DNA from 2 places in the Arthrobacter sp. GQ119 genome. Region 2 is predicted to be linked to the other one. Evidence: predicted binding sites of a transcription regulator. Region 2 holds the regulator's gene; the other holds the start of a gene.
What was found. Region 2 encodes LexA, which represses DNA repair genes until DNA is damaged. Its sites were predicted from a motif close to TCGAACANNTGTTCGA; they were not measured.
Positions count from the first base shown of each region.

Region 1: AC6CH3_RS05375 (DUF6504 family protein) is a predicted target of LexA. The motif match lies at 2,237-2,252, and genes of this name have one in related genera.

Region 1 is NZ_JCAXEA010000004.1:118,581-122,997, forward strand. Features, by position in the region: gene AC6CH3_RS05370 (DNA polymerase III subunit alpha) at 1-1,851, opposite strand, end outside; gene AC6CH3_RS05375 (DUF6504 family protein) at 1,848-2,189, opposite strand; gene AC6CH3_RS05380 (hypothetical protein) at 2,333-2,719, shown strand; gene AC6CH3_RS05385 (chorismate mutase) at 2,798-3,124, opposite strand; gene AC6CH3_RS05390 (VOC family protein) at 3,139-3,558, shown strand; gene AC6CH3_RS05395 (SOS response-associated peptidase) at 3,568-4,317, opposite strand.
Region 2 is NZ_JCAXEA010000001.1:18,413-22,829, forward strand. Features, by position in the region: gene AC6CH3_RS00105 (histidinol-phosphate transaminase) at 1-568, opposite strand, end outside; gene AC6CH3_RS00110 (LysM peptidoglycan-binding domain-containing protein) at 647-1,087, opposite strand; gene lexA (transcriptional repressor LexA) at 1,409-2,158, shown strand; gene AC6CH3_RS00120 (ATP-dependent DNA helicase) at 2,228-4,282, opposite strand; gene hflX (GTPase HflX) at 4,275-4,417, opposite strand, start outside.

The DNA.
Region 1 (4,417 bases), on a different contig from region 2:
GGCTTTGGCGGGATGGATCCGGATGATCTCCCGGACGGCGAACGCCATGGCGCTTTGCATCCGGACTCCCAGCACGTCCAGTTTGAGCATTCCCATCGGATCCATGTCGTGCTTGTCGAACTGGCTCATCGGCAGCCCCAGCCCGCTGGGCTGCACAGGAGTTCTGTCCAGCAGGGTCGCGTCGCCAAGGATGACTCCGCAGGGGTGCATTGAGATGTGGCGGGGAAGCCTGTCCAGGCGTTCGGTGAGGTCCACGAGCAGGTCCAGTTGCTGGTTGCCTGACGCATCCCGCTGCTCCACCCGGTCAGCAAATTCACGGAGCTCGGGTTTTTCTTCCAGGGCTTCCCTGAACCTGCGGGCGGAAAAGCGCCACAGCTGCTTGGCAATCTCTCCAATGTCGCCGTCGTCCATGCCCAAGGCCATCCCGGCGTCCCGCACTGCCCCCCGGGCACGGTAGCCGTTCTGCATACTCATGAGCGTGACGCGCTCGGCGCCAAAACGGTCAAAGATCTTCCGGTATACGTTGTGCCGCTCAGCGCTTTCGACGTCGATGTCGATATCCGGAAGGGTGGACCTGTCCCGCGACAGGAAGCGTTCGAAAATAAGGTCATGCTGCAGCGGGTTCACCTGGCTGATATCGAGCAGGTAGTTCACCAGGCTGGACGCTCCCGAGCCCCTGGCAGCGGCCCGCACGCCCATGTCCAGGATCATCCGCGATACCTCGGCCACCGTCAGAAAATAGGAGGCGAAGCCGAGGTTGGCGATGATCTTCAGTTCGTGCTCCAGCCTGCTGCGCATTTCAGCCTCGGCCTTCCCGGAAATACCCGGAAAGCGGCGTACCACACCGGCCTCGCACCTCAAGGCCAGTTCCGCCAGGGGGTCACCCTCGATGCCGATCACCGAAGCCTCAGGAACGACGGGCTGCTTCCAGCCCATGTCCGTGACGGGATCCATCCTGCAGCGGTCGGCGAGCGCCTCCGTTTGCGCGAGCAGGACCTGAAGATCCGCCGCCCCATACCCGGCGGCGTGAATAATTTCCTTGCCCAGCTGCAGCATCTGATCAGGGGACTTCAGCCAGCCCTGCCCATTGGGCTGCAGCAGTGGCGCGGCTGAGAGTTCGGGCAGGGACTTCAGGGTCCGGGCGGAGTCGAGGACATCGGCCGTGGCGGCACCGTCCTCGGCACAATAACGGACTGCATTGGTGAGGACCGCCGGAACACTGTACTCCTGGGCGAGCTTGAGCATGCGGACCGCATGGGCGGTGCTAAGGGGCTCTCCCGGGGCGCTGAGATGGGAGACGACCTCCGCGACGACGCTTCCGGCCGGCAGGGAATCCAGCCAGCTCTTGAAGAGCGTGCGGGGCCGGAGGTAACGGCGTCCGCCCATGGCCCTTCCGACGTCGGAATCCGGCCCGATCAGCACGCTGAGCACGGGCTTCAGGGTAAGCGGGTCAAGAATCCTTGAGGCCAGTTCCGCCCGGGTGACTGCAGCCGGCACCGCTCCCCCGGACTTGCCCGTGGTGCGGGCATGGGCATCGGAAATCAACCGGCAGAGCGCCTTGTAGCCGGCCCCGTTGTTGTGGCCGTGCGCAAGCACCACTACGCGGCCGGAAAGCTGGGTGCGAAGATCTCCCTCGTCGTCGAAAACGGCGAGGTCCACCCCGACCACCGGGTCCAGGCCGGCAGCCATGCAGGCTTTCAGATGCTTGACCGTTCCGTACAGGCCGTCCCTGTCCGTGCAGGCAAGGGCGGTTGCACCCTGGGCCGCCGCCGATTGGGCGAGTTCATCGGGCCAGGAAACGCCGTAGTGGGCGCTGAAGGCGGTGGAAACGTGCAGGTGGGTAAAGCTCATGCTGTCTTATGCCGGAGTGCGTCGTGGATCCGGAGCAGCCGCCAGCGTCCGCTGCCGGTATGCCGGACCAGATCGAGTGTCAGGTGTTCAGGGGCCGCAGGGGCCTCTTCGGACAACGAGGCTTCCAGGGGCGCTACCTGAACTCTCCAGATCTCGTGATCCACAAGTCCGGGCCCGCTGCCCAGTGGAGCCCGCTGTTCCTCGGCCCACCACTGGCGGCGTTCATACCAATGAACCGGCTCGGCGCAGACCGTGTACCTCCGCCCGCCCCACTGCAGTTCCACGGGCTGGCCTTCCGGTCCACAGGCAACGTCCACGGACTCGCTGAACATGCCCATAGGTGCCTCCGGAAACCAAGATGAAGGTGCTGCAGATGAAGGATGGTTCGAATATGTATTCGAATAAGTCCAGTCTACGCCTGGGCTCCGGCAAAACCTAGATGGGTGTGGACTGACAGCGGCTCAAGGGGCAGGATGGAGCCATGAGTTCCAATGACGCACTCCTGAAGCACGTAAGCATCGCCGCCAAAGACACCATCTTGGAGGCCAAATTTGATATTGACGGCAATATTCCAGGATCGGGCGCCTTTGTAGTGGGGCTCGTGGCAGCAACTCCGGACTATTCACATCAGCGAAGGCTCGGAATTGAGTTCATGAACGGCGAAGCCGTGTCGATGTACTCGTTCAGCCATGACGGCACCGAAGAAAACTTCGACGTCAAGAGCGTCGAGCATTCGGGCAGCACCATAACGGGTAACTTTCCCATGAGCACGGTGCTCGGACTGGAGAAAGGCCACCTCATGTCAGCCTTCAGCGAGGCCGACGGACGGGAATTCCAGTCCGGCGTACCGGTGGAAGAAGCCCTCTAGGCACCTAAGGAAGCAAAATACTCGGGGCCTGTTTCCCGCCGTCGCCCCGACGTCCCGCCGGCAGTTCCTGCTGCCCGGTCAGTTGTTCTCGTTATGGATCTTCATCTCGAGCTCGATGAACTTCGAAATCATGGCCCGGTAGGTGGTTTCCACGATGTCCGGGTCGATTTCCTTTTTCTCGGCAGCGGCGCGGACATGTTCAATCACACGTTCCACGCGCCCGGGAGCCCGGACCTCGGCGTCATCGCCCTTTAGCGTTCCCGCGATCCTGATCAGACGTTCGCGGCGTGCAATCAGCGTGACGATCTGGTCATCAACCTCGTCCACTGCGATCCGCACAGCGGCGAGCTGCTCCCTGTCAGCCTGGGCGCTTTTATCGTCTCCGTGATTTGTGGGCATGTCCATGACAGTATCGAACCATGCAGCCCCGAGTCGATTTTATTTCCCTGGGAGTGCGAAGCGTGGCCGCCTCCCGCAGCTTCTACGTTGAGGGCCTCGGCTGGCCCGTCCACAAGGAATTCCCCGAAGTGGTCTTCATTCAGGCCAACCATGGCCTCATGTTCTCCCTCTGGGACGCCAGGCAGATGCAGGCCGAAGCCGCGGTGGATGCCCCCGAGTCCGTCCCGTGCATCACGCTCAGCCACAACGTGCAAAGCGCTGCCGAAGTCGATGAAGTGATGGCCCAGGCGGAATCTGCCGGCGCAACGGTCGTGGCAAGCCCCAAGACCCAGCCCTGGGGAGGGTACACGGGCTACTTCGCCGATCCGGACGGTTTCAGGTGGGAGATCGCCTTCAACCCCACGTGGACAGTTGACGACGGCGGACGGGTCAGCCTGTGATGCGGCCCGCTAGAAGAGTGCTCCCACGGGCTCGATGAGTTCCGGCGAATTGTTCCTGACGTTGCCCACGGCCGGCCCTACCGAATCCACGCGCCAGCCTGCCGCCTCGTCCCTGACCCCGGAGCGGACGAGGTCCAGCAGCCCGGCTGGGTCGTCAACCTGGGGGTCGAGCCATGCTGCCATGGTGTCCCGGCTCATGGGCAGCGGAACACGGTCGTGAAGGGCGGTGAGCTCACCGAACACAGTGGATTCGGCACCCTCCGGTGGTGAATCCGCCGTCATGATTGACATGGAAAGCATCCAGCGGCCCGGGTCATCCTGCCGTTTGGAGGGGTCCTTCCACCACTCATAGAGGCCTGCGAAGGCCATTCCCGGCCCTTCCTTGGGATGCACGTAGTACGGCTGTTTGCGTCGCCCTTCGCCCTGCTTCCACTCGTAATAGCCGTCAGCCGGCACTGCGCAGCGCCGGGACTGTACGGCCTTGCGGAATGCAGGCTTCTCGAGCACCGTTTCGCTCCTGGCATTGATCATCTTCGGCCCGACTCCCGGGTCTTTGGCCCAGGACGGCACGAGTCCCCAGCGCGCTATATGGAGCTGGCGGACTGTGGCGCCCTCGATCAGCCGTTCCAGGACGATGGGCGCATCATCCGTGGGCGCCAGATTCCACGACGGCGGGAGCTCCATTTCGTTCTCAAGCTCGGCGTCGAATTCGGCCAGCAGATCCCCGACCGCCCTGGCCATTACGTAACGTCCACACATGGCACCAGCATGCCACCGCAACACAAACGGGGAAATACCGGCTCACGGGTTAACGTTGACTGAACGAAACTGACAGGCACGAACCTATACCTGAGGAGCT
Region 2 (4,417 bases):
ATTCGCCGGCCTCATAGACGGCTTCCACCACGTCCAGCCCCAGACCGGTGCCGGTGGGGTTGTTTGGTGAGCATAGGAACACGACGTTTGGCCGCAGCTCCCGGACCTGGCCGGCCGCGGACTCGGCGCTCAGGCCATAGTCCTCCGCGCGCTGTCCGACGATGTATTCGGTATCTGTTCCGCTGGCCAGCAACGGGTACATGGAGTACGTGGGCGGAAAGCCCAGCGCCGTTCGGCCCGGGCCGCCGAATGCCTGGAGTATCTGCTGGAGGACTTCGTTGGAGCCGTTGGCCGCCCAGATGTTGTCGGCGGAGAGGCCGTGGCCCAGGTATTCCGCCAGGGCCTCCCGGAGTTCGGTGAACTCCCGGTCGGGATAGCGGTTGAGTCCGGCCGCGGCCTCTGTTACGGCCTCGGAAATGGCGGCCCTGACGTCAGCCGGCACTCCATGGGTGTTCTCATTGACGTTGAGCAGGATCGGCACCTCCAGCTGCGGCGCCCCGTAAGGCGTCAGCCCCCGCAAATTGGTGCGAAGAGGAAGTCGGTTCAGTCGCTCAAGCTGGTCAGTCACTTGGCCAGTTTAAGTGCCCCGGGCGGCGAGCGGGAAACTGTGACGGGTCAGCCGGGACCGGCCGTGACGGGTGGTGACCTATTTGGCCGGGACGAACAGCTGCTGTCCCGGCATGACCTTGCCGTTGTCCAGGTTGTTCAGCTGGACGATATCCGCGATGACGTCGCGCGGGTCCCTGTCCGGGTCCACGCTGCCGGCAATCGCCCACAGCGATTCCCCTGGCTGCACCGTCACGGAGACGGTCTCCGTCACCGACAGACCGCCGGCGGTGTCGGCAGCCTTGGCCGGTGAGTTGAACAGGCCGGCGAGTGACAGGAGCAGTGCCGCCAGCAGTACCAGCGGCAGCCCAATCAGGACGATCCGCCCGCGGCGGGTGAGCCGCAGGCGCGGCGGCTTGGCTGCCGGCCCGCCTGGCCGTCCGCCGGCATGCGGGCCGTGCAGGCCTTGGGTGGACTGCTGGCCCTGGGGGCTGCGCCGCTTCCCGGGACGGTAATGGTGACCTGCTGTTGTAGCTGACATGAACTGAGCCCTCCTGGACCATTCTGTGCTGCCCGTATGCCCGGTCCGCCGGACATACGCCGGGATCTTCGAATAACCGGACTGCTTCGCAGCTGAACTAGAACACATGTTCGAACTTTGCTTCTCCATTTTTAGCACCTATCAACGAACAAAGTCGAGACTCGCTAGAACAAATGTTTGAAAAAGCTTTATGGCTGGCCTACGTTTGAAATCAGAGAACAACCACTTCTGCAGTTGATCAGCAGGGTCTGACATTTCAGGCCGGAAGTTCCCGGCAACTGCAGCCACACAAGCCGGGAGGAACGAAAGGCGTTGGCGAACATGGCAGCACAAGCCTCCGACGGCAAAGCTACCCAGCGCAGCCAGCGGTCCCGGACAGCACCCAAGGGACTCACTGTCCGCCAGAAGAAAATCCTGGAAACCATCCAGCGCTCGGTCAACGACAACGGATACCCTCCCTCCATGCGCGAGATCGGGGACACGGTTGGCCTCGCCAGCCTGTCCAGCGTCACCCACCAGCTCTCACAGCTCGAGAAGCTCGGATACCTGCGGCGCGATCCCAAACGTCCCCGGGCCATGGAGGTCCTCATGCCCCTGACGCTCGATGCCGGAGTCCCTAAATCTGCAGGCGCCGAGAAGGAAGCCAGACTGCACAGCGTGGGCGGTGCCCCTGTTACGGAGTTGCCCAGCGCCACAGATACGGCCCTCGTTCCGTTGGTTGGCCGGATCGCAGCCGGCGGCCCCATCCTCGCCGACCAGATGGTGGAGGACCTCATGCCGCTGCCCCGCCAGCTCGTTGGACACGGGGAACTGTTCATGCTGAGAGTGGCTGGGGACTCCATGGTGGACGCCGCGATCTGCGACGGTGACTGGGTAGTGGTGCGGCGGCAAAGCGACGCCGCCAACGGCGATATCGTGGCCGCGCTGCTGGACGACGAAGCAACCGTCAAGACCTTCCGGCAGCGGGACGGCCACACCTGGCTGCTTCCCCAGAACACCCAGTACGAGCCCATTCTGGGCGACCACGCCGTGGTCATGGGCAAGGTCGTGTCCGTCCTGCGTTCGCTGTAGGTCAAGACCCGCTATAGGCCACCGCCCGCTTTGGCTTCCGGCACGCCGAAAGTCAGTGAGTCCCCAGGGCTACTGCGCGCCGGCGAGCCTTTCCAGCGCCGCCACGGCGATCTTGCGGTCAGTTGTGGGCCAGAACGGCGGGAGCGCCGCGCGGAGAAACCCGCCGTAGCGCTCGGTCGAAAGGCGCGAATCCAGGACCGCCACCACGCCCTTGTCATCCGTGGACCGGATGAGTCGTCCGGCGCCCTGCGCCAGACGGATCGCGGCATGGGTGGCCGATACAGACATGAAGCCGTTGCCGCCTGCCTGGGCCACGGCCCGGGAGCGTGCCGTCATCAGGGGGTCGTCCGGCCGCGGGAACGGAATCCTGTCGATGACCACCAGCCGGCACGAACCGCCCGGAACATCAACACCCTGCCACAGGGACATGGTGCCGAACAGGCAGGTGTCGGGTTCGTCGGCGAACTGCTTTACCAGCGCGGTCATGGTTGAGTCACCCTGGCAGAGCACGCTGACGTCCAGTCGGGGGCGCAGCGCCTCGGCAGCGTCCTCGGCGGCCCGCCGGGACGAGAAGAGGCACAGCGCTCCCCCGCCGGAGGCACGGATCAGCGTTTCCAGTTCGTCGAGCGCTTCCGGCGAGGTCCCCCTGCCCGGCTTGGGCAGGTGCCCGGCCACGTACAGGATGCCCTGCTTCGGGTAGTCGAAGGGGGACCCGACGTCCACGCCCGTCCAGCTTGGGGCGCCTTCGCCCAGGAGACCGAGTCCGCCTGCGGCGGGTTCGAACGCCGAGCCGATTGCCAGCGTGGCGGAGGTCAGGACCACGGTGTGGCCTTCGAACAGGCCCTCCCGAAGGCGCCCGGCAACACTCAGGGGTGCGATGTTGATCAGCGCGGGCTGGGTGTCGTCGGGTGCCGAATAGCCCTGCTGCGGGTCAAAGGTGCTGTTCCGCGAAAACCACACCACCTCACGGTTTTCCCGCGCGGCGAGCAGCCGTTCACAGAGCTCCAGGATGACGAGGAGGCGGGACCGTGCGAGCTGCCGCCCGCCGTCGACCGCGTTGTTGCTGTCCCCCTTGGAATCTGACAGCGCCGCCCGGCACGCTTCGCGAAGCTGGTCCACGCAGTCGAGCTGCTCCGTGTTGAGTCCGTTCGGGAGCAGCCCGCTGGGAACGCCGGTGAGGACAAGTTCAAGGTTGGACGCGGCGTTGTTGAGGGCATCCACGGTAATGCCTGTGTGCTTGCGGGCGCCCGAGGCTGCGGCATGCACCATCGCGACAGACAACTGCCCGGAAACGGCGCCGGTGACACGGTCCTGGAGCTCGTGGGCCTCGTCCACCACCACAACGTCGTACTCCGGCAGCACGGCCAGGCCCTCGAAGGCGCTGACGGCGAGCATGGCATGGTTGGTCACCACGACATCGGCCTCGGCGGCTTCGTGCCGGGCCAGTTCACTGAAGCACTCCTCGGCGAGGGGACACTTCTGCGCGCCGAGGCACTCCATGGACGTGACAGAGACCTGCCTCCAGGCACGGTCGGTCACCCCCGGGAGGAGTTCGTCGCGGTCCCCCGTGGCGGTCTTTTCCGCCCATTCGCGGAGCCGGACCACCTCTTTGCCGAGCTGCGACGACGGCCCGCCCATCGCGGCGGCGAAATGCGGGACGCTGGTGTCCTCGCCCAGCGAAAAGAGCTGCCCTTCGGAGGGCTCCTCAGACGGGAACCCGCCTTCGAGCTTGTGCCGGCACACATAATTGGCGCGGCCTTTGACGAGGGCTACCTTCACCGGCCGGTCCAGCGCCGGGGTGATGTTCTTCAGCAACCGCGGAAGGTCCCGGCCCACGATCTGCGTTTGCAGCGCCAGGGTGGCGGTGGAGACGAGGGTGGGCTTGTCGCTCTCGAGCGAATGGGCGATCAGCGGGATCAGGTAGGCCAGCGACTTGCCGGTGCCCGTACCCGCCTGGACCAGCAGGTGGTCGCCGGTTTCAATCGCCCGCGCCACCTGCCGCGCCATCTCGTGCTGGCCAGTGCGGCTTTGTCCGCCCATGGCGGCCACGGCGCGGTCGAGGAGCCCAAGGACGAACTCCTCGCCGGCCGTGGAACCGGCTGGCTTTGCGGCCTGCTCAGTCATTGCTGATGAAGGATTCCAGTTCAGCCGCGAGGCCTTCCCGGACCATGACCACGGCGCGGGTGCCGCCCTCTTCGTGATCCATGCTCAGGATCTCCGCGTCGGAGTCGTGGAGTTTGCTGATCAGGTCGCCGCGGT